Regions from separate parts of the Rhodococcus sp. FG69 genome, predicted to be linked through region 3. Evidence: predicted binding sites of a transcription regulator. Region 3 holds the regulator's gene; each other region holds the start of a gene.
What was found. The regulator LexA, encoded in region 3, represses DNA repair genes until DNA is damaged. The targets are predictions, from matches to a motif close to CGAACANNTGTTCG.
Positions count from the first base shown of each region.

Region 1: the regulator LexA is predicted to act here: its motif matches at 2,100-2,113, upstream of ACODSO_RS20295 (SAV_6107 family HEPN domain-containing protein).
Region 2: the regulator LexA is predicted to act here: its motif matches at 2,095-2,108, upstream of ACODSO_RS06965 (HNH endonuclease signature motif containing protein).

Region 1 covers NZ_JBMDIX010000028.1:52,381-59,409, forward strand. The annotation lists gene ACODSO_RS20285 (phytoene desaturase family protein) at 1-1,417, opposite strand, end outside; gene ACODSO_RS20290 (GNAT family N-acetyltransferase) at 1,460-2,053, opposite strand; gene ACODSO_RS20295 (SAV_6107 family HEPN domain-containing protein) at 2,244-2,690, shown strand; gene ACODSO_RS20300 (DUF3040 domain-containing protein) at 2,945-3,379, shown strand; gene mraZ (division/cell wall cluster transcriptional repressor MraZ) at 3,873-4,304, shown strand; gene rsmH (16S rRNA (cytosine(1402)-N(4))-methyltransferase RsmH) at 4,603-5,565, shown strand; gene ftsL (cell division protein FtsL) at 5,562-6,344, shown strand; gene ACODSO_RS20320 (peptidoglycan D,D-transpeptidase FtsI family protein) at 6,341-7,029, shown strand, end outside.
Region 2 covers NZ_JBMDIX010000006.1:57,554-64,582, forward strand. The annotation lists gene ACODSO_RS06950 (aldehyde dehydrogenase family protein) at 1-965, opposite strand, end outside; gene ACODSO_RS06955 (dihydrofolate reductase family protein) at 1,055-1,597, shown strand; gene ACODSO_RS06960 (hypothetical protein) at 1,600-1,779, opposite strand; gene ACODSO_RS06965 (HNH endonuclease signature motif containing protein) at 2,140-3,384, shown strand; gene ACODSO_RS06970 (hypothetical protein) at 3,442-3,849, shown strand; gene ACODSO_RS06975 (NADH-quinone oxidoreductase subunit A) at 4,060-4,419, shown strand; gene ACODSO_RS06980 (NuoB/complex I 20 kDa subunit family protein) at 4,477-5,031, shown strand; gene ACODSO_RS06985 (NADH-quinone oxidoreductase subunit C) at 5,049-5,681, shown strand; gene nuoD (NADH dehydrogenase (quinone) subunit D) at 5,681-6,997, shown strand; gene nuoE (NADH-quinone oxidoreductase subunit NuoE) at 7,011-7,029, shown strand, end outside.
Region 3 covers NZ_JBMDIX010000027.1:73,509-80,537, forward strand. The annotation lists gene hrpA (ATP-dependent RNA helicase HrpA) at 1-3,475, shown strand, start outside; gene nrdR (transcriptional regulator NrdR) at 3,487-3,951, opposite strand; gene ACODSO_RS20015 (hypothetical protein) at 4,108-4,506, opposite strand; gene lexA (transcriptional repressor LexA) at 4,780-5,556, shown strand; gene ACODSO_RS20025 (acyl-CoA dehydrogenase family protein) at 5,618-6,760, opposite strand; gene ACODSO_RS20030 (uracil-xanthine permease family protein) at 6,870-7,029, opposite strand, start outside.

The sequences.
Region 1 (7,029 bases), on a different contig from region 3:
TCATCATCTGGTCCAACGACATCTCCACGTGCATGATATTTCCTCCGATCATCCCCAGTTCGCGTTCGATATCCGTGGGCGACTGAACATGCCGGTGCAGTACCGATTCGCGAAAGCCGGGAGCGTACGACTCCAGCTGATCGACGATTCGGTCGGCCTCGGTTTCGGCGAGGTCGCCCGGATGCACGTCGTTCTCGGAGTTGCGCCACTGCCTTCCCCCCGACAAAGTATGCGGGTGCCATTGCGACCATAGCGAAATTTGATGCTCGCCCTCCGGTGCCACACTGGGTTCGATTGCGGTGAAAGACATTCCGAGAACCGCTGGCTGTGGGGGCAACTCGCCGGCGAGAGCGCTGCCGTGAGCGAGACGCAACTGGGCGCGGTCACGGACGAGCAGTTGCAGGCCCGAGGTCGCGGACTCGGCACCCGGGTACCGGGGGAGTGCTGACGTCGCGAGGCGGACGGCCATCCCGAGTCCCGGACCGACGCGGATTCCTCGACGCCAAGATTCGATCTGCCGAGGATCGTGACCACCGGCCGCCAAGAGGTCCAACGTGGTCAGGATGTGGCATCCCGCGACGACCATCTTGCTGCGAACCATCCGTCCCGATCGGGTTCGCGTAGTCCAGTGGTCGAGAGAGGGCGTCAACGATTCGACGGCGTCACCGAGCGTGACCTGGCCGCCGTCCGTCTGCAGTTTCGATATCAGTGCCTCGACCAGCGCGCCGCTGCCACCGACCGCCCGAGCCGGCGGAACAGTGTGCATCAGCGCAGCGAAACCGACCATCGGCGCCGTTCCCGGCTCGGACATCGGCGGACCTGATTGAGCGCCGAACCACGCCAGCGCCGCCTTGAGTCGTTCGGACGAGAACAGCTCGTCGAGCAGGGCGTCGCCGGTGGTCAGGAATTCGCGAGACAGAGCGCTGCCGCCGGCTGGGGCGTCGAGTCCCCAGAACGAGCGAAGCAGATTGCCGCCTGACGGTGGCGCTGAGAATGCTCGCATCGTCCGCGCGCTCCGAGGTCCCCATTTGTCGACGAATCGACGGTAGGCGCGAGCATCGGCGCCGCCGCACGCCCGCGCCACGGACTCGCACGTGGCGTCAAGGTCTCGGTGAAAGACGATGGCAGGCTCATCCGTTCCCGGTGCACCCGGTGCACATGCCCACGGGTCGCATTCGATGTACCGCAGCCCGTGGTCGGACAATGCCAGTTCTTCGATGACCCCGGTATGACGAACCATGATGTGCGCCGACGAACCCCTGTCGACGCGATGGCCGGGGAAACGTTCGACGGAGGACACTCCGCCGCCCGCGATCGAATCCTTCTCCAGGACCTCGACGGACAAACCGGCGGCGGCGAGATAGCAGGCAGAGGTCAGGGCGTTGTGGCCGGAGCCAACAACCACAACGTCGATCACCGCTCCAGGCTATAGGTCAGTGTCGAACACCGAGGTGGAGGCTCATTCGAACGGTAGAGAGCGAGCGAGGACGGCGAAAGGCCGCCGATCTCCGGCGAACGTGAAATTCCGTAGAACGTCCTCGAAACCGAGTCTGCGATACAGACGCCAGGCCCGATTGTTCTCGCCCTCGACTTCAGGTGTGGAGAGCAGCACGCTACGTTCGGGCCGACCGGAGAGCAGACGGCGGGTCAACGCGTCGCCGAGTCCGTGTCCCTGCGCACGTGGGGACACGTGTAACTCGGTCAGTTCGAAGTAGTCGGCAAGGATGAAGTCGGCGTGCTCGGCACTCACACCTGACCTCAGCAAACCGTCTCGGACCTGCTGATGCCACCACTGATGGCGCGCTCCTCGATACCCGTATGCGACGGCCACCAGCGGGGACTCCTCAGTGGGGAGGATGGCGCCGACGCCTCGCCATCCGGGTCGCAGCACATGCTCGGACCACATCGGCGCGCGGTGGTATTCGGTGCCCTGTGGGTATCCCATCGCGTCGACGTAGATCGCCAGCGCCTCGGGGAGTCGTCGGCGGATCTCCTGGGCGGACAGGTCGACCAGGTACGGGGTCGTTTCCGCATCGGTAGCGACTGTTCTCAACCTTTCCTTGACTACTTGTCGGTGTGCACAGCTATATTGAATATGTCGAACGGATGTTCGATGTCGGTGATCCGGCGATGACTCCGAGGGAAGCGGGGCTCGCTGGACCACCGACCATAGATCGTCGTCGACGTCCGGACGTGTCGGATCTGCAGTACCGAACGACGACTCCAACGGGAGGTGTTCGAGTATGGCCACGAAAGTTCTTGCCGAAATGCGTCCGCCGGTGTCGCCGCGTGCGCGAGTTCTACTCGGTCGAGCGGATGCGTTGCTGTCCGGTTCTGTCGGCGCGGACACGGTGTCCGATCAGTTCCTCGACTGCTACATGGCTGCCTTGCGGGGCGCCGCCGCGATTCTGGAAGCGGCGCCGATCTCCACCTCGCGCGCTCGATCGCGTAGCGCGTGGGTCCTTCTGGCCAAGGCGGCTCCTGCACTCGAATCCTGGGCCGAGTACTTCTCCGGGTTCTCCGCCACGAGGGCTGCGCTGCAAGCGGGTGTGTCGCGGTCGATCGATGCGAGCGCGACGGACGAGTTCTACCGCGAGGTCGGGCGATTCCTTCACGTGGTCGAGGACTTCATCGGTGCCGAGTCTCGGCTCGACCGCGTTGCCTCCTATCCACGATCGATGTCCGCCTGAAACGTCCCGATACGGTGTGTTCTGTACGTGCTGATGCCGAATCTGCGTCCGAAGGTTCGTCGGAAGCATCCGGTTCTTGGGCAGGACTTGATCGCTGTACAGGGAAACTTTGGACATTCTCAGGAACACATCGACCGAGTAGGTGGTAAGCAGTCGATTCTGCTCGTATTATTGACAACAGGTAGCCGCCAAGGTCAGCTTCCCGTCGTTTCGCACCCGAAATGACTTTCAATATCTGTGCAGGGGGAGGTACCGTGCCACTCTCCGAGCACGAGCAGCGCATGCTCGACCAGATCGAGAGCGCTCTCTACGCCGAGGATCCCAAATTCGCGTCTCACGTGAGAAGCGGCCGTATGCGTACGGCTTCGAGCAAGCGTCGCTTTCAAGCGGCGGCTTTGTTCGTCTTGGGGCTTGTTCTACTTGTTGCCGGGCTGGCGTTGCCGTTCAAGCCCGGTGGATTCCCGGTCGTCAGTCTTGTCGGCTTCGCCTTCATGTTCGGGGCCGGGGTTCTGTTTCTACTCGGTGGGCCTGGGAAGGGCGGATCGGCGCCACAGGAAGACGCTTCGTCGAGCGGCGCAGCCGACTCGAGGAACTCAGGGCAGAAGCCCAAGCCGAAAACCGGGCGCAAGGGTGGCGGTTTCACGTCGCGGATGGAGGATCGTTTCCGACGGCGATTCGAACAGGAGTAGTCGGCCCAGCCCGGCTGGTTCCAACTGTCCATAAGCAACGTTCGAGAAGCATGAAGTACATATCGGGCGCTCAGTAGCACGAGAGCCAAGCCACGAGAGCGGTGCCTACCTAAGGGTAGGCACCGCTCTTGTGGTTTTTGGTGTCGGCATAGCTGTTTCGGAGCACGGGCGCCTCTGATTCAGGTCTCTTCGCCCACCTCTCCCCACCCGACGGCTGCGCGGAACCCTTGATCCCCACTTTCACCCACCGCTACGCCATTTCTCGGTCGCCATGCCTCGCATGCGTTCATGAGCTGGAGTTTTGCGGTACGGCCGGATGGCGCGATGTGTTGCATCGGGTCGCTGTCCTACTCCCGGGAAAAGTTTCTCCACAATGAACCACTAAGCTGACCTGCAGATCTTGGTTCAAATCCCAAGAATTTCTTCCTGCTGGGATTGATAGTGGGGGAAAGTGGGGTAAAGTGGTGACAGCGGAGAGAGTGGGAGGTGTCGAGTGTTTCTCGGTACCTACACGCCCAAGCTCGACGAGAAAGGTCGGCTCACCTTGCCGGCGAAGTTCCGTGAGGCGTTGGAGGACGGGGTGATGGTGAGCAAAGGGCAAGATCACAGCCTCGCGATCTACACCCGAGAGGCCTTCGCCGAAAAGGTCAGGAAGCTGACCGAAGCGTCACGCTCCAATCCGGTTGCCCGCTCGTACATACGGCAATTGGGTGCAGGTACGGACGAGCAGAAGCTCGATGGACAGGGACGCATCACCCTCAGCCCTGATCATCGGCGGTACGCGGATCTGGAACGCAATGTCGTCGTCAACGGTTCGATCGAGTTCATCGAAATCTGGAACGACGAGGCTTGGGCTCGCTACTCGGCCGAGAGTGAGCAGAGCTTCTCGGACGCAATGGACGAGTCCTTGGAAGGGATTTTGTAAACCGCCTTCGGTCAACAGTCGAGTGCCGCGAGGCCTCTGCCCGATCAGAACCCTGACGTTCTTCCCCAACGCCAGGTTTCGCAGATCAGGACCCTGACGTTCTTCCCCAACGCCAGGTTCCTATCGGACAGGGACCTCGACGCATTCGACACCATCATCTTTACCTACTGCGCGCTGAGCCGGAGGGCGCGCAGAAGCACGACCGGGAGGAATCATTGTGGAAGGCGAATCGACATCGCCCGTCCCGGACAGCGCTCGTCGGAAGCCCGGAGCAGCCGGAAGCTCGAAGCCCAAACACATTCCGGTGCGCCTCGAGCGCGCAGACCAATTGCTCGGCCCGGCTCTGACCGCCGCCGCTCATCGTGGCGAGTCGCCGATAATGATCGACGCCACCCTCGGTCTCGGTGGGCACTCGGAGCACTTCCTTCGGACGTACCCCACTGTGCGGCTCATAGGACTCGATCGCGATCCCGACGCACTGGAACGGGCACAAGCGCGACTGTCCGAGTTCTCGGACAGAACGACTTTCGTGCACACGACATACGACGGAATCGCCGACGCGCTGGAAAGCGCCGGGCTCGAGCCGATCGATTCGGTGCATGCCATCTTGTTCGACCTGGGTGTCTCCTCGATGCAGCTCGACGAGGCAGACCGAGGTTTCGCGTACTCCGTCGATGCTCCGTTGGACATGCGCATGGACCCGACTGTCGGCCTCACGGCAGCGGACGTGCTCAACACGTACTCGCACGGAGAAATCGCACGAGTACTCAGCACATACGGCGAGGAACGGTTCGCGGGTCGTATCGCCTCGGCAATTCTCCGGCGGCGTGAGTCGGAGCCGTTCACTACCAGTGCAGCTCTGGTGGAGTTGCTCTACTCGTCGATTCCAGCAGCCACACGGCGCACAGGTGGGCACCCGGCGAAGCGCACCTTCCAGGCATTGCGGATCGAAGTGAACAGCGAACTCGACTCGTTGGAGGCCGCGGTCCCTGCGGGTCTCGACGCATTGACCGTGGGTGGACGGGTGGTGTTCATGTCCTATCAGTCGCTCGAAGACCGGGTTGTGAAGAAAGAACTGGCACCGCGGATCAAATCCCGTAGCCCCGAGGGCCTTCCCGTCGAGCTCCCGGGAATGGGCCCGGAGTTCCGCCTCCTGACCAAGGGCGCCGAACGCGCGTCCGACCAAGAGATAGAAGAAAATCCGCGTTCGGCACCTGTGCGCTTGCGCGCGGCCGAGCGAATTGCGAGGAGATCGGCATGACAATTACCTCCAGTTCGCCACGTACGAAGCGTCGGCCTCGGTCTACCGGATCCGCGCCAGGATCGGGTCGCTCGGGGGCAGCCTCACGTGCGTACGAGCGTCGGCAGCAGCGTGCCGTATCGCTCGGCGGGGAATCGGTTTCCGGTAGTCATGCGACCGCGCGCACCGGACTGTCGACCACAGCAATCACTGCGCGTATTCCGTTCGTGGCGTTGATCATCGGGTTGTTGTCACTCGGTCTCGGGTTGACCCTTCTGCTCACGACGAGGTCGGCGGGGGACTCGTACGATCTCTCCGAAGCCAAATTGCAGAACGAGCGTCTCGTGCAGGAACGCGCTTCTCTGCAGCGTGATGTCGAACTGGCCGACTCCGCTCCCGAGTTGGCGCGCAAAGCTGCTGAACTGGGCATGATTCCGGCGTTGAACGCGGCACGGATCGTCGTGGGCGAAGACGGAGCGATCCAGGTGGTCGGTACTCCGGCGCCCGCGCAGGGCAACCCTGTTGCCCCGTTGGATCCGGTCGAGTCGCAGGGGACTTCGCAATCGTCGAACTCCGAGGCGCGAAATTCGTTGCAGCCGAGAAACCAGGCATCGAGTCCGGCGCGATCCGCGTCGGCACCGGGTGGGACCCGGTCTGCGAGTGGTTCCTCGGGGACCGTAATCCCACCAGTCACTTCCGCCACGCCGAACGCATCGAATAACGCGCCAAGCGCAGCCCTCGGTGAACAATTGGTTCCCATGAGCATCCCGTCGGCAAGTCCTTCGGATAGTCGGCAGTGACCAGGCCGACCACCGGGGCGCCTCGCCGTACGCCGTTGCCGCGAAATTCGGTGCGTGGCAACGCAACGGCCCAGGGCCGTCGCCCTGCGGCGTCCCGCAGGCAGGGAAGTCATCCCGTTCGTCCGCGTCCGCGCAGTCGATTCGATGCATCGTCCTTTGTCTTCCGAAATGGCTTCGGCCGAATCGTCATGTTCGGAGTTCTCGCTGTCGTTGCTCTTCAGCTGCTGTGGATCATGGGCGTCGACGGACACCGTCTGTCGGCCCAGGCGGCGTCCCAGCGCACGACGACACTCGTCGACCCAGCCACTCGCGGTTCCATCACGGACCGAAACGGCAAGCCGATCGCATTCACGATGGAAGCGAAAGCGCTTACTTTTCAACCTGTTCGAGTGCGCAAAGAACTGGACGAGGCGCGCGCGAAGGATCCGACCAAGCCTGCAACCGACGACAGGCTTGCCGAAATCGCCGCGGGAATCCACGACGAATTGGGCGACATCGCCAACGAGAAGGACATTCTCGCGAAGTTGAAGAGCGACGACACGTTCACGTACCTCGTGCGCGGGGTCGACTCGACGATCGCCACCGACATCAGTGAGAAGTTCGGCGAAGTCGGCCTCGAACGCCAGGACATCCGTGAATACCCCGGTGGATCGCTCGCCGCCAACATCGTCGGCGCCACCGGGTG
Region 2 (7,029 bases), on a different contig from region 3:
GCGATTGCGTCCACGAACCGGTCGGCGATCGATTCTTCGACGATGAGGCGTGTTCCTGCCGAACACACCTGACCGGAGTGCAGGAACACACCAGTGAGCACGTGGTCGACCGAATTCTCGAAGTCCGTGGGATCTGCGACGGCATCGGCGAACACGATGTGCGGATTCTTCCCGCCCAGCTCGACGGCCACTTTCGTGACGTTGGCTGCGGCAGCACCAAGGATCGTCCGTCCGGTCGCCAGTCCGCCGGTGAAGGAGATGAAGTCGACCTCGGGGTTCGCAGTCAGTGCTTCGCCGAGCACGGCGCCGCTCCCCTGAAGGAGGCTCAGGACCCCCGGGGGCACGCCTGCCTCCTCAGCAAGCTTGGCGAATGCGATGGTGCTCAGCGGCGTGACCTCGCTGGGCTTGAGAACCATCGTGCACCCAGCCGCGAGGGCAGGCGCGATCTTCCACGAGATCTGCAGCAGTGGATAGTTCCACGGGGCGATCATCACGCATACACCGATGGGTTCGTGCACGACGCGACTGATGATTTCGGGACGCCCCACATCGACCAATCGATCTGCGTGCACTGCCGCGAGCTCGGCGTAGTAACGGAACACCGAGGTGACGTCGTCGATGTCGATTCGACTCTCGGCCAACGTTTTTCCAGTGTCGAGTGTCTCGATTCGCGCAAGTTGCTCTTTGTCGCGCTGCAGAAGATCCGCGATCTTGGACAGCAGTGCGGTCCGGTCAGATACGGGCGTCGACGCCCATGTACCCTCGTCGAACGTTCTGCGCGCGGTCGCGACAGCTCGTCGGGCGTCGTCCGGGGTCGCTTCGTCCACGACGAGCACTACACCCCCGGTAGCCGGATCGATGACCTCACGGGTGCCCCCATCGGAAGCTTCAACCCATTCTCCATCGATCAGCAGCGAGGGCCGCAGGTTTCCTGGTTCGATTGCTGTGTTGCCGGACGTGGACACGTGGCACTCCTTCTCGCTGCTGACCGGAAGATTCGTGATCAACCGTATGCCCGCGATGAGTTTTCCGAATGTCACGGGTCGAATTCGGCATGAGAAAAGTGACAGCAGGGCTCTTTCATTCCGTCGACGGAGTAGTCGAAGCTCCGGACGAGTGGCAGTTCGATAGTTTCGACCCCGAGATGAGCGAGGAACTCGGCGCGATGATGGCCCGCGTGGACGCGGTCGTTCTCGGTCGCGTCGGCTACCAGGACTGGTCGAAGTATTGGCCGACGGCAAACGACGACGGGTTCGGCGCATTCATCAACGGGGTCTCCAAACATGTGGCCTCCACGACACTGAGGAGCACTTTGGAGTGGGAGAACACGTCGCTTATCCCTGGCGACGCCCATCAGTTCATCGCCGCGATGAAGGACACCGAGGGCGGCGAGATCGCGGTGTGTGCTGGAATCTCGATCGTTCGAAGCCTATTCTTCGCCGGGCTCCTCGACTCCCTGACGTTGATGACCCACCCGGTGATCGTGGGATCCGGCCGCCGATTGTTCGAGCCGCAGGATCCATTGACAAGGCTGGAGCTGCAGGCATCGCGGGTCACCAGCGCGGGGAACGCGATAGTGACCTACGGAATCAAGTGAGGTCAGGAGCACGCAGCGAGAAGTCGGGCAACATCGACGTCGTCCAGTCCTACGGGCGGATTGTTCATCATGATTTCGCGAAGGCGCCCCACGAACGCCGGACGACTGACGCCGAAGTCGGTGAGCACGTCCTCGCCCGGTCCGCTGCCGCGCGGAAACTGGACTGCCGGGTGATCACGCATGGTTTCCTCCGAGTGCCATCGATCGTCGGACTCCGGGGCAGTCCCGAGTCGGGGTCGGGGACCGCACCGGAGTTGAAAGCTTAATCAACTGTACCGCCCGATTCGTTACACATCGGTTGCGAGTGGAACGCGCGGTACCGTTCGAGACGCGTCTGGCCGGGGCAGTCGACCCCTGCAGTACTTGCCATCGCTCGCTAGGCCTGAAGCGAGCTCTCCTTCTCTCCGCAATCTCTCGAACGGAGTTCGTTTCCCCAATAGAGGTGCGGCTGTTGACAATTGGTGACTTCTCGCGCCGAGTCGGCCACGACTTGAAGTCGAACGTTTGTTCTAACCGGAGAGTATCGGAGAGGAGGATTGCACATGAGCACCGTGGACGACGAGTCCGGCCAGGACCGCATCGACAAGGGCCACTCCGATGACGCCAGGTCGGCCGATGACGCCAGCTCTCACGACGTGCCCGGGCTGCTCGATGCTGCCGTCGCCGCGACGCGAGCCGCGAACTCCGCAGTCGCCGTGTCCATCACCTTGGACGCAGACCGTATCGCCCATACCTCCGCATCGAACGAACTCGCATGCGCGATGAACTCGACAGCTGGCGCCGTCGAAGAGCCACTCGAAGTGTGGTGGGGCAGCCGTGAGTGCTATCGCCAACTTTTCACCGACGGGCTGATCGACCTGAAGGTTCTACGGACCATCCGTGACCACACGCTGGGCGCACCACCGGAGATCATCCTCGGCCTCCAGAGTCGGGCTGCGTATCTTCACGGCTACGGACACCTCGACCCCACCACCCTGCGCACCCGTGCCCAGGACGCCACCTGGCAGGTCATCTTCACGGTCGGTCGGAAATATCTCGACGCCCTCACCACGAGCGCCCGATGCAGCGTCCCCGACCCTCCGACGGGCACAGAGAGCGCACACTCACCGCACTGCACGTGTTCGTGCACCTGCGGCGCCCCACCGCGCCCAGCCGCGACGGCCGACCTCCTGAACCGTGCAGCGGCCGAGCACGACGCCGTAGCCTCGATGCTGCCCTCCCGTATGACGACCCCGACTCCCGAACAGCGCGCCGACGACCGCCGCCGACGCGCACACTCGGACTCTCCAGACCTCACAGTCGGGCGCACTCGCCCTCTTGCTGCGGGGCATGTCCCTGCGCCGCCGTCACCTGATCCTGATGCCCCGTCGCCGATGACCGCAGGCATTCTCGCCGACCACGACAAGAAGCTGATGGAGACCGACCCTGCACGCACCAACGCCGAATACTCGGACGGTCACGGAGGACACACGACGCCACCCCCGGGCGCCCTGCGATACACGCCCAGCGCGGCTCTTGCTCAGTGGGTCCGAGCGCAGTACCCCACCTGCCGATTCCCTGGCTACGCTGTTCGGTCGAGTCGCTGCGACCTCGACCACATCATCGGGTTCGACCACCAGAACCCCGAACAAGGAGGCTGGACCATCAGCAGCAATCTGGCCCCCTTCTGCCGGACTCACCACAACTTGAAGACCAGCAAGCTGTGGCCGACCGAGAAGCTCCCCGACGACGTCCTGCACATCACCGACCCACACGGAAACCACTACTTCAGCCCACCCGAACTGTGAGGGTTCCGTTGGCCGAAACGACTGCCGCGCCGAAAATTCGGACGTAGCATCGCATGCGTGACCGCCTCGCTGCGCATCCTCGTCTACAGCAGCAACACCAACACGCGTACCGCGGTGACAACTGCGATCGGCACGCACCCCGACTCCGCATTGCCTGCATTCGAGTACCTCGAAGTCGCAAGCGAGCCCATGGTGGTGCACTATCTCGACGCTGGCGGAATCGACCTCGCGATCCTCGACGGCGAGGCCACACCGGCAGGCGGGATGGGTGTCGCGAAGCAATTGAAGGACGAAATCGAGCATTGCCCTCCTCTTGTCGTACTCACCGGCAGGCCGGACGACCGATGGCTCGCCGATTGGTCCGGGGCGGAGGCCGCCGTGTCCCATCCCATCGATCCGTTCGTCCTCACCCGTGCGGTCACGGACTTGCTGTCGAACCGATCGAATTCCATCGGTCACAAGTGATTCCACCGTTGGACCGGCACGACGGCCAACGCTCGGTGCAAGATCAACTTTATTGCCGACACGCCAAGCTCGCTGGTCGAAAACCGAGACAAGTCGGGGCATCACACCGGTAGGCTGTGTTTCAGCTCACATTTTTCTCTCGGCTAAGGACCTCTTGGCCGACGGAGCTCCCCAGATGCTCACGAGGCAGGTACGGAGAGGCTGAACAGGTTGAACGAGTACATCCCCGTTTTCGTCCTCGGCGCTGTCGCAGTCGCCTTCGCCCTCGTGTCCGTCGTCATCGCCGCAGTCATCGGCCCCAAGCGCTACAACCGCGCCAAGCTGGATGCCTACGAATGCGGCATCGAACCCACGGCTCAACCCATGGGGGCCGGGCGATACCCGGTGAAGTTCTACCTGACAGCGATGCTGTTCATCATCTTCGACATCGAAATCGTATTTCTCTATCCCTGGGCGGTGCACTTCGATGCGCTGGGGATCTTCGGACTGCTCGCCATGATGATGTTCATCGTCAGTGCCGCAGTTGCCTACGCCTACGAGTGGCGACGCGGCGGACTGAGCTGGGACTAGATCCCGTAGCTACCTGCGTCGCACACAACGAGTCGCATACAACGAGAAGGGTCTGACATGGGTCTCGAGGAGAAGCTGCCGAGCGGCTTCCTGCTGAGCACGGTGGAGGGTCTTGCCGGCTATGTCCGTAAGGGCTCGCTGTGGCCTGCAACGTTCGGACTGGCGTGCTGCGCCATCGAGATGATGGCTACCAGCTCCGGCCGGTTCGACATCGCAAGGTTCGGAATGGAGGCGTTCCGGGCGTCACCCAGGCAGGCCGATCTGATGATCGTCGCAGGCCGAGTCAGCCAGAAGATGGCACCGGTTCTCCGTCAGATATACGACCAGATGGCAGAGCCGAAATGGGTTCTGGCGATGGGGGTATGCGCCTCCTCGGGCGGGATGTTCAACAACTACGCGATCGTTCAAGGTGTAGACCACGTAGTGCCCGTCGATATCTACCTGCCAGGTTGTCCGCCGCGCCCCGAGATGCTGCTCGACGCGATTCTGAAGCTGCACGAGAAGATTCAAGAGATGCCGCTCGGCGCCGATCGGGAGAAGGTCGCTCGCGCCGCCGAAGAGGCTGCGTTGCAATCGAGGCCGACGATCGAGCTGAAGGGCTTGCTGCGGTGACCGCCGATCGACGCGGGATGTTCGGCGTCTACGGTTCCGGCGACACATCGGGTTACGGTCGATTGGTCGTTCCGGTTCTTGCCCAGGTCAGTTCGGAGCGGCCCTACGGTGGCTACTTCGACTCCATCGCGGACGAACTGACGGCAACACTCGCCGCAGCCGGCACAGCATTCGACGATGCAATCGAATCCGCCGTCGTGTTCCGCGGGGAAATGACGTTGCATGTTCGGCGGGAGCACCTGCTTCAGGTCGCGACAGATCTACGCAACGAGCCCGAACTTCGGTTCGAGATGTGCCTCGGCGTCAACGGTGTCCACTACCCGCAGAACACCGGTCGCGAACTGCACGCGTCGTATCCGCTTCTGTCGATCACACACAACCGACGGGTGCGGCTGGAAGTATCGGTCCCCGAGTCCGACCCGCACATTCCCAGCCTTGTCGGCATCTACCCCACGAACGACTGGCACGAACGTGAGACCTACGACTTCTTCGGTATCCAGTTCGACGGGCACCCGTCGTTGACGCGCATCCAGATGCCGGACGACTGGGTCGGTCATCCCCAACGCAAGGACTATCCACTGGGCGGAATCCCTGTCGAATACAAGGGCGCCAGTATTCCTCCCCCAGATCGACGGCGGGAGTACAACTGATGACCGACACAGCAGGCCACGAGAAGTCGTTCACGGTGTCCGGACAGGATTGGGACGACATCGTGACGGCCGCTGCCGTATCGTCTGCGGCGTCCTCCGAGGAACGAATCGTCGTCAACATGGGACCTCAGCATCCCTCGACACACGGGGTGCTCCGTCTCATTCTCGAGATCGAAGCCGAGACCGTCACCGAGGCCAGATGCGGAATCGGCTACTTGCACACAGGCATCGAGAAGAATCTCGAATTCCGCAACTGGACCCAGGGCGTCACGTTCGTCACTCGGATGGACTACCTGTCGCCGTTCTTCAACGAGACCGCGTACTGCCTGGGCGTCGAAAAGCTCCTCGACATCACGGACGATATCCCGGAACGCGCGAGCGTCGTACGCGTGATGCTGATGGAACTCAACCGCATCTCCTCCCACCTCGTCGCGCTGGCCACCGGCGGCATGGAATTGGGAGCAGTGACTGCGATGCTCTTCGGGTTCCGCGAGCGTGAACTGATACTCGACGTGTTCGAAACGATCACCGGTCTGCGTATGAATCACGCCTACATCCGGCCGGGCGGGTTGGCTCAGGACCTACCAGACGGCGCGATCGAGAAGATCCGCGAGCTTCTGACGACCCTTCCCGGCAGACTTCGCGACATGTCGAATCTGTTGGACGACAACCGAATCTGGAAGGCACGCACCAAGGGGATCGGCTACCTCGACCTGACCGGATGTATGGCACTCGGCATCACCGGACCCATGCTCCGATCCACCGGTCTCCCGCACGACCTCCGCGTGTCTCAACCCTATTGCGGCTACGAGAACTACGAATTCGACGTCTGCACCGACACCGGTTGCGACGCGTACGGCCGCTACGTCATCCGTGTCGCGGAGATGAAGGAGTCACTGAAGATCGTCGAACAGTGCCTCGACAGGCTGCGTCCGGGGCCTGTGATGGTCGACGACAAGAAGATTGCGTGGCCTGCAGATCTCACGGTCGGTCCCGACGGCATGGGGAATTCCACAGAGCACGTCCGCGACATCATGAACACGTCGATGGAGTCTCTCATTCACCACTTCAAATTGGTGACCGAGGGGTTCCGAGTGCCTGCGGGGCAGGTATACATCGCAGTGGAATCCCCGCGTGGAGAACTGGGCGTCCATATGGTCAGCGACGGCGGCACCAGACCGTTCCGGGTGCATTATCGAGACCCGTCGTTCACCAATCTCCAAGCCGTGGCGGCCACGTGCGAAGGCGGAATGGTCGCCGACGTCATTGCCGCGGTCGCCAGTATCGACCCCGTCATGGGCGGGGTCGATCGATGAACGAGGTCGATCGATGAGCGAGAAGGTCTACC
Region 3 (7,029 bases):
GAGCATCGGCGAATCCGTCGGATACAAGGTTCGCTTCACCGACCAATCGTCGGAATCCACTCTCGTCAAGCTGATGACCGACGGAATCCTGCTCGCCGAGATCCAGCGCGACCGCATGCTCAGGCAGTACGACACGCTGATCATCGACGAGGCGCACGAACGCAGCCTCAACATCGACTTCATCCTGGGATACCTAGCACAGCTGCTCCCCCGCCGACCCGACCTCAAGGTGATCATCACCTCGGCGACGATCGATCCCGAGCGCTTCGCCACACACTTCGCCCGCGATGGCGTCCCCGCTCCGATCATCGAGGTGTCGGGACGAACGTTCCCGGTCGAGATGCGCTACCGCCCACTGTCGGTCGATGTCGGCGACACCACGATCGATCTCGACCCGGTCGACGCCACCTGCGACGCGGTCGCCGAGCTGATCGGCGAGGGCGACGGCGACATCCTCGTGTTCCTGTCCGGCGAGCGAGAAATTCGCGATACGGCAGATGCTTTGCGTGACAGGCAACTTCGCGGTACCGAGATCGTTCCGCTGTATGCGCGACTGTCAGCCGCCGAGCAGCACCGCGTGTTCACCGCACACACCGGTCGCCGAGTCGTCCTGTCCACCAACGTCGCCGAGACATCGCTGACGGTCCCTGGAATTCGGTACGTAGTCGACCCGGGGACGGCACGTATCTCGAGGTATTCGTTGCGGACGAAAGTGCAACGCCTGCCCATCGAGCCGATATCTCAAGCCTCGGCCCGCCAGCGTGCCGGTCGATGCGGTCGCGTCGCGGATGGCATTTGTATTCGCTTGTATTCGGAGGAGGACTTCTCGTCGCGTCCTCAGTTCACCGAGCCCGAGATTCTGCGCACCAATCTCGCCTCGGTCATCCTGCAGATGACGGCACTGGGGCTCGGCAAGATTCAGCAGTTTCCGTTCGTGGAACCGCCCGACCCACGGAGCATCCGCGACGGAATCGGCTTGCTCGAAGAACTGGGTGCGGTGAAGCCGGCGACGAAGGACGGCGAATCGGAGTTGACACCGATCGGTCGGGAGCTGGCGTCACTTCCCGTCGACCCGAGGATGGCTCGAATGCTCGTCGAAGCCAACAACACCGGGGCGCTCGCCGACGCCCTCGTCGTCGTGTCGGCCCTGTCCATCCAGGACGTCAGGGAACGTCCCGTCGAGCATCAGCAGGCAGCCGACGAGAAGCACGCCCGTTTCGCCGTCGAGAACTCGGACTTCCTGGCCTACGTGGAGCTGTGGAAATACCTGCGCGAGCAACGCAACGACCTCTCGTCCAACCAATTCCGCCGAATGTGTCGCAACGAATACCTGCACTACCTCCGCATCCGCGAATGGCAGGACCTGCATGGTCAGCTCCGCCAGATCACCCGCGGATTGGGCTGGACTATTCCGGACTCGCCGACCACGCCGGTCGCGCTGCACCAGGCTCTGCTGTCCGGACTGCTCTCTCACATCGGGCTGCGAGAAGGAGACAAACGTGAATTCCTCGGAGCGCGTGGGACTCATTTCGCGGTGTTCCCTGGATCCGGACTCTTCAAGAAGCCGCCACGTTGGGTGATGGCAGCAGAACTGGTCGAGACCGGCCGCCTCTGGGGACGGATGGCGGCCAGAATCGAACCGGAGTGGGCGGAACACCTCGCACCGCATCTGGTCAAGCGCACATACTCGGAGCCTCACTGGTCCGTCAAACGCCAGTCGGCCATGGCATACGAACGGGTGACCCTCTACGGCATTCCACTCGTCACCGGAAGGCCGGCGAACTATCACACCATCGACGCCGAGGCCTCGCGTGAATTGTTCATCAGACATGCTCTCGTGCAGGGCGAGTGGAAGACTCAACACCCATTCTTCCACCGCAATCGCGAGTTACTCGACGACGTCGGCGAGCTCGAGAACCGGGCGAGACGACGCGACATCGTGGTGGACGACGACGCCCTGTTCGACTTCTACGACGCACGCATCGGCGCGGAGGCCGTGTCGGCGCGCCACTTCGACACTTGGTGGAAGAAGACCAGGCGGACCAAGCCCGATCTGCTCGACTTCACCGCAGCCACTGTCGTCAACCCCGATGCCGCATCGGTACTCGGGGGCGACTACCCCGACGCGTGGCGTCAAGGCGACATCCAGTTCCCACTCACCTATCAGTTCGAACCGGGTGCGGCTGCCGACGGTGTGACCGCGCGGATTCCGATCGCGCTGCTCGCCCAAGTTCAGCCGGTCGGCTTCGATTGGCTCGTCCCAGGCATGCGATCGGAACTCGTGTCGACGCTGATCAAGTTGCTCCCCAAGGCGCAGCGGCGAAATGTCGTCCCTGCACCGGACTTCGCTGCGGCGGCGCTGGCAGCAATGACGCCTCGCTCCGAACCGGTGACGACCGCGCTGGCGCGCGAGCTGTCGCGCCTCGGCTCGTGCCGAATAGACCCGAACGACTTCGACGTCGACGGACTGCCCGCACACCTGAAGATGACCTTCGTTGCAGTCGACACCGATGGACAGCAACTCGGGTCCGCCAAGGATCTCGTGGAGCTGCGAAAAGCGCTGGCGCCCAGGGTCACGCGCGAAGTGGCCAGCGCGGTCGGCGCCGCGGAACGTGCTCCGGCGTTGGCATGGACGTCGTCGAGTCTCGGCACACTGGACGAGACGGTCACCAAGTCCGTCGGAGGACAGACGGTGACGGGGTATCCGGCGTTGGTGAAGGAGAACGGAGGCATCGCAGTCCGCGTCCTGAGCACCCCAGCAAGCCAGCGTGCCGCGATGCGCGACGGCACCCGTGCGCTGCTACTCCACTCGGCGCCGCGAGGAACGAAGGCCTTGATTGCCGGCATTCCGACTCGTGAGCGGCTGGCGCTCGGCCTGAATCCGTACGGCAGCCTCGACGATTTGCTCGAGGACTGCCGCACCACAGCGGCCGACGAGTCGATGGACGCACACGGCGGACCTGTCCGGTCACCGGAGAAGTTCGCAGCACTGTCGAAGGCCGTCAATGCCGATATCACCGAACGCACATCGAAAATACTTGCCCTCGTCCGACCGATCCTGATCGAAGCACTCGGCCTACGTGCCGTACTGGACACGGCGCAGGGCGACGCTGCCGACGATGTGCGCGAGCAACTGGCCGGGCTGGTCTTCGACGGGTTCGTGTTCGAATTCGGCTCGCTGCGACTGGCGGAAATTCCGCGCTATCTGAAAGCCGCGTCTGTGCGGCTGAACGCGTTACCGAGTAGCGCAGGCCGCGACGACGCAGGCATGGATGTTCTGGACCGAGTGTACGAAGCCTACGATCGGTTGCTGAAATCGCTGCCGGAGTCGCGGCTCCACACCAAACCAGTTCTCGACATCTTCTGGATGATCGAGGAGCTGCGGGTAGGGCTGTTCGCCCAGAGCATTCGCACTGCTTACCCGGTCTCGGAGAAACGAGTACTCAAGGCCATCGACAGTGCAGGCCGGAACTGAGCAGGCCAGTACTAGTCGACCGACGACGACTCGCGGTGCGCCCGAAGATCTTGGATTTCCTTCTCGAAGTCTTCGGCGGAACTGAATGATCGGTACACGGACGCGAATCTGAGGTAGGCGACCTCGTCGAGGTCCCGCAACGGCCCGAGGATTGCCAATCCCACCTCGTGGCTAGGGATCTCCGCAGAACCGGACGCACGAACTGCATCTTCGACCTGCTGAGACAGAAGGTTCAACGCGTCGTTGTCCACGTCGCGGCCCTGGCACGCCCGCCGGACACCCTTGACGACCTTGTCTCGTGAGAACGGTTCCGTCACGCCGCTGCGCTTGACGACTGCAAGAACCGCCGTTTCGACGGTGGTGAATCGGCGGCCGCATTCCGGACACGATCGCCGTCGACGGATGGCCTGCCCCTCGTCGGCTTCGCGCGAGTCCACCACGCGAGAGTCCGGATGCCTGCAGAACGGGCAATGCATGTGTGCGCCTCCGTCGTAGCCGTCGCACCCTTCCCGACCACTCCCGAGAGGTGCAGGCTTCGAGGATACTCGGAGCGTCACGTAGACAACTCGATCGCCCGACAAGCGAGGCGCCTGACGCGACGGAGCGACCGCCTGAGTCGCCACGAACGTCGACTACGGCTGGGCCGGAACAGTGAGCTGCTGCCCCTGTTCGATTGTCGTGACAGCAGGTGTGGACGCCGACTCGAGCGAAGCCGCGCGAAGGTTCGCCACCGCGACGAAGCCCAGAATCACCAGCGCGGTGGCCAGGACGCCGACCACCATTGCGGCCCACGAGATCTTTTCTTCGCGGTGCGCCCGGTCCACGCAGACACCGGCGGACCCATGGGAACCGCCCTGCGGGGCAGTGCCCCGTACGTAGCGCCGACGCTCGTGCGTTGCGCGGCGGCTGGTGCGCACAGGCGGGGCTGTTTTGGGGCGCTGGGCTGTCATGGGGCGCTGGGCTGTCATGGGGCGCTGGGCTGTCATGGGTCGCGGGGTTGTCATGGGGCGCTGATCGGTCAAGATAGTCATCGGAACCTCCGTGGTGTCGAACGCGATCGAACCCGTTATTCGATCAGGCGTTCGATGAACGCTTGTTCGAAGTTCTATCACGCGACTCCGACAAAGTCAGCAGAAAACGCGACACGGATCGAACAGATGTTTGATCACGAGGCATTTTCGGGTTAGATTCGTGTCAGAAACCACACGTCACATCCACCCCACGCGTTCGAACGGTCGAATGAACAGCCGTTGCACATCATCGAGACCGTGTCGAACGCGCGTACGACGCAGGAGGACGCACGAATGAAGGACGAGACCTCGTCAGGGTCGGCGAAATCGACAGCCAAGTCGACAACCAAGCCTGCCGGCAAACCGGCCGCTGTCCCGACCGCGAAAGCGTTCGAGGGCGAAGGCACCGATATCAATGCGGGCCTGACCGAACGTCAGCGCAAGGTCCTCGAAGTCATTCGGGCGTCGGTCACCGAGCGTGGATATCCACCTAGCATTCGCGAGATCGGCGACGCGGTCGGTCTCACTTCTACCTCGTCGGTGGCACACCAGCTGCGGACCCTGGAACGCAAAGGATTCCTTCGTCGCGATCCGAATCGGCCGCGTGCGGTAGACGTCCGCGGACTCGACGAGGTTCAGGCCGACCATGCGGCTGCTGTCGCCGAAGGCTCGGCCCCGGAGGGAGATCAGCTACCGACGCCGACTTTCGTGCCGGTGCTGGGAAGAATCGCAGCCGGTGGGCCGATTCTCGCCGAGGAAGCCGTCGAGGATGTGTTTCCACTCCCCCGCGAGCTCGTCGGGCAGGGTTCGTTGTTCCTGCTCAAAGTAGTCGGCGAGTCGATGATCGAGGCAGCCATCTGCGACGGCGATTGGGTGGTCGTCCGACAGCAGAGCGTCGCCGACAACGGCGACATCGTGGCCGCGATGATCGACGGAGAAGCCACGGTGAAGACCTTCAAGCGCACCAAGGGCGACGTGTGGCTGATGCCGCACAACCCACTGTTCGAACCGATTCCAGGAAACGACGCCGCCATCCTCGGCAAAGTCGTCACGGTGATGCGCAAACTCTGACCTGAAACTCCGAACGGCCCGCAACCACAAGGGTTGCGGGCCGTTCCATGAAGTATCGAAGTTACAGATCCAGTCCTCGCCCGATGATTTCCTTCATGATCTCGGTTGTTCCACCGTAGATCGTCTGCACACGAGAATCCATGTACGCCTTGGCAATCGGGTACTCCTTCATGTAACCGTAGCCACCGTGCAACTGCAGGCACCGATCGATGAGCCTGACCTGGTTTTCGGTAGTCCACCATTTCGCCATTGCGGCTTCCTGGACCGTGAGCGTTCCGGCGTTGAGTAGTTCGATGAACTTGTCGACCATGATTCTGGTGGCCGTGGTCTCGGTCGCGAGTTCTGCGAGGACGAACCGAGTGTTCTGGAACTTGCCGATCGACTTTCCGAAAGCCTTGCGGTCTCGGCAGTACTGGATTGTCATGTCCAGTGCGGACTCCATGGCTGCGGCGGCGACCACCGCGATGGACAGCCTTTCCTGCGGCAGGTTCTGCATCAGGTAGATGAACCCCATGCCTTCGTCACCGAGGAGGTTCGCAGCGGGAACTCGCACGTCGGTGAAGCTGAGTTCGGCGGTGTCTTGCGCTTTCATGCCGAGCTTGTCGAGATTACGACCTCGCTCGAAACCGGGCATGTCGCGCTCGACGACGAGGAGGCTGAAGCCCTGGGCGCCCTTCTCGGGGTCGGTGCATGCGACGACGATGATGAGATCGGCATTGATGCCGTTGGTGATGAAGGTCTTGGAGCCGTTGAGGACCCATTCGTCGCCGTCACGCACCGCACGAGTCTTGATGCCCTGCAGGTCGCTACCGGTGCCTGGCTCGGTCATGGCAATTGCCGTGATCAGTTCGCCCGAGCAGAACCCGGGTAGCCATCGCTGCTTCTGCTCGTCGTTCGTCAGGTCGATGAGGTACGGCGCGACGACGTCGTTGTGCAGGGTGAACCCGATTCCGCTGTACCCGCCACGGGTCGTCTCTTCGGTCAAGATGGCGTTGTAGCGGAAGTCTTTGACCCCGCCGCCGCCGTACTCCTCGGGAACCGCGGTTCCGAGGAATCCCTGCTTGCCTGCTTCGACCCAGACGTCGCGGTCGACGATGTTCTGCTCTTCCCACCGCGCGTGATTCGGAGCGACATGCTGGTCGAGGAATTTGCGGTACGACTCACGGAAGAGATCGTGCTCCGGTTCGAACAGTGTGCGGTCCACTAGCTTCACTCCTTCGATGCTGTCCAGTACGAGAACTGGCATTAGGAGAAGCCTACGACCGTCCTGCGGGCCTGGTCGATGACCGAGCCGTGCGTGATCGGTGACCGAACTAACGAGCGGTTCGACGGTTCAGGGCGCGCATCACCGGATACCCGACGAGGATTCCCACCGAACCCCACGCGATTCCGCCGAGTTCGACCGAACCGATCGTCAGAGTCAGGTCACCGATTCCGGCCACCAGCGCAGCAGCGACGACAGTGAGGTTCACC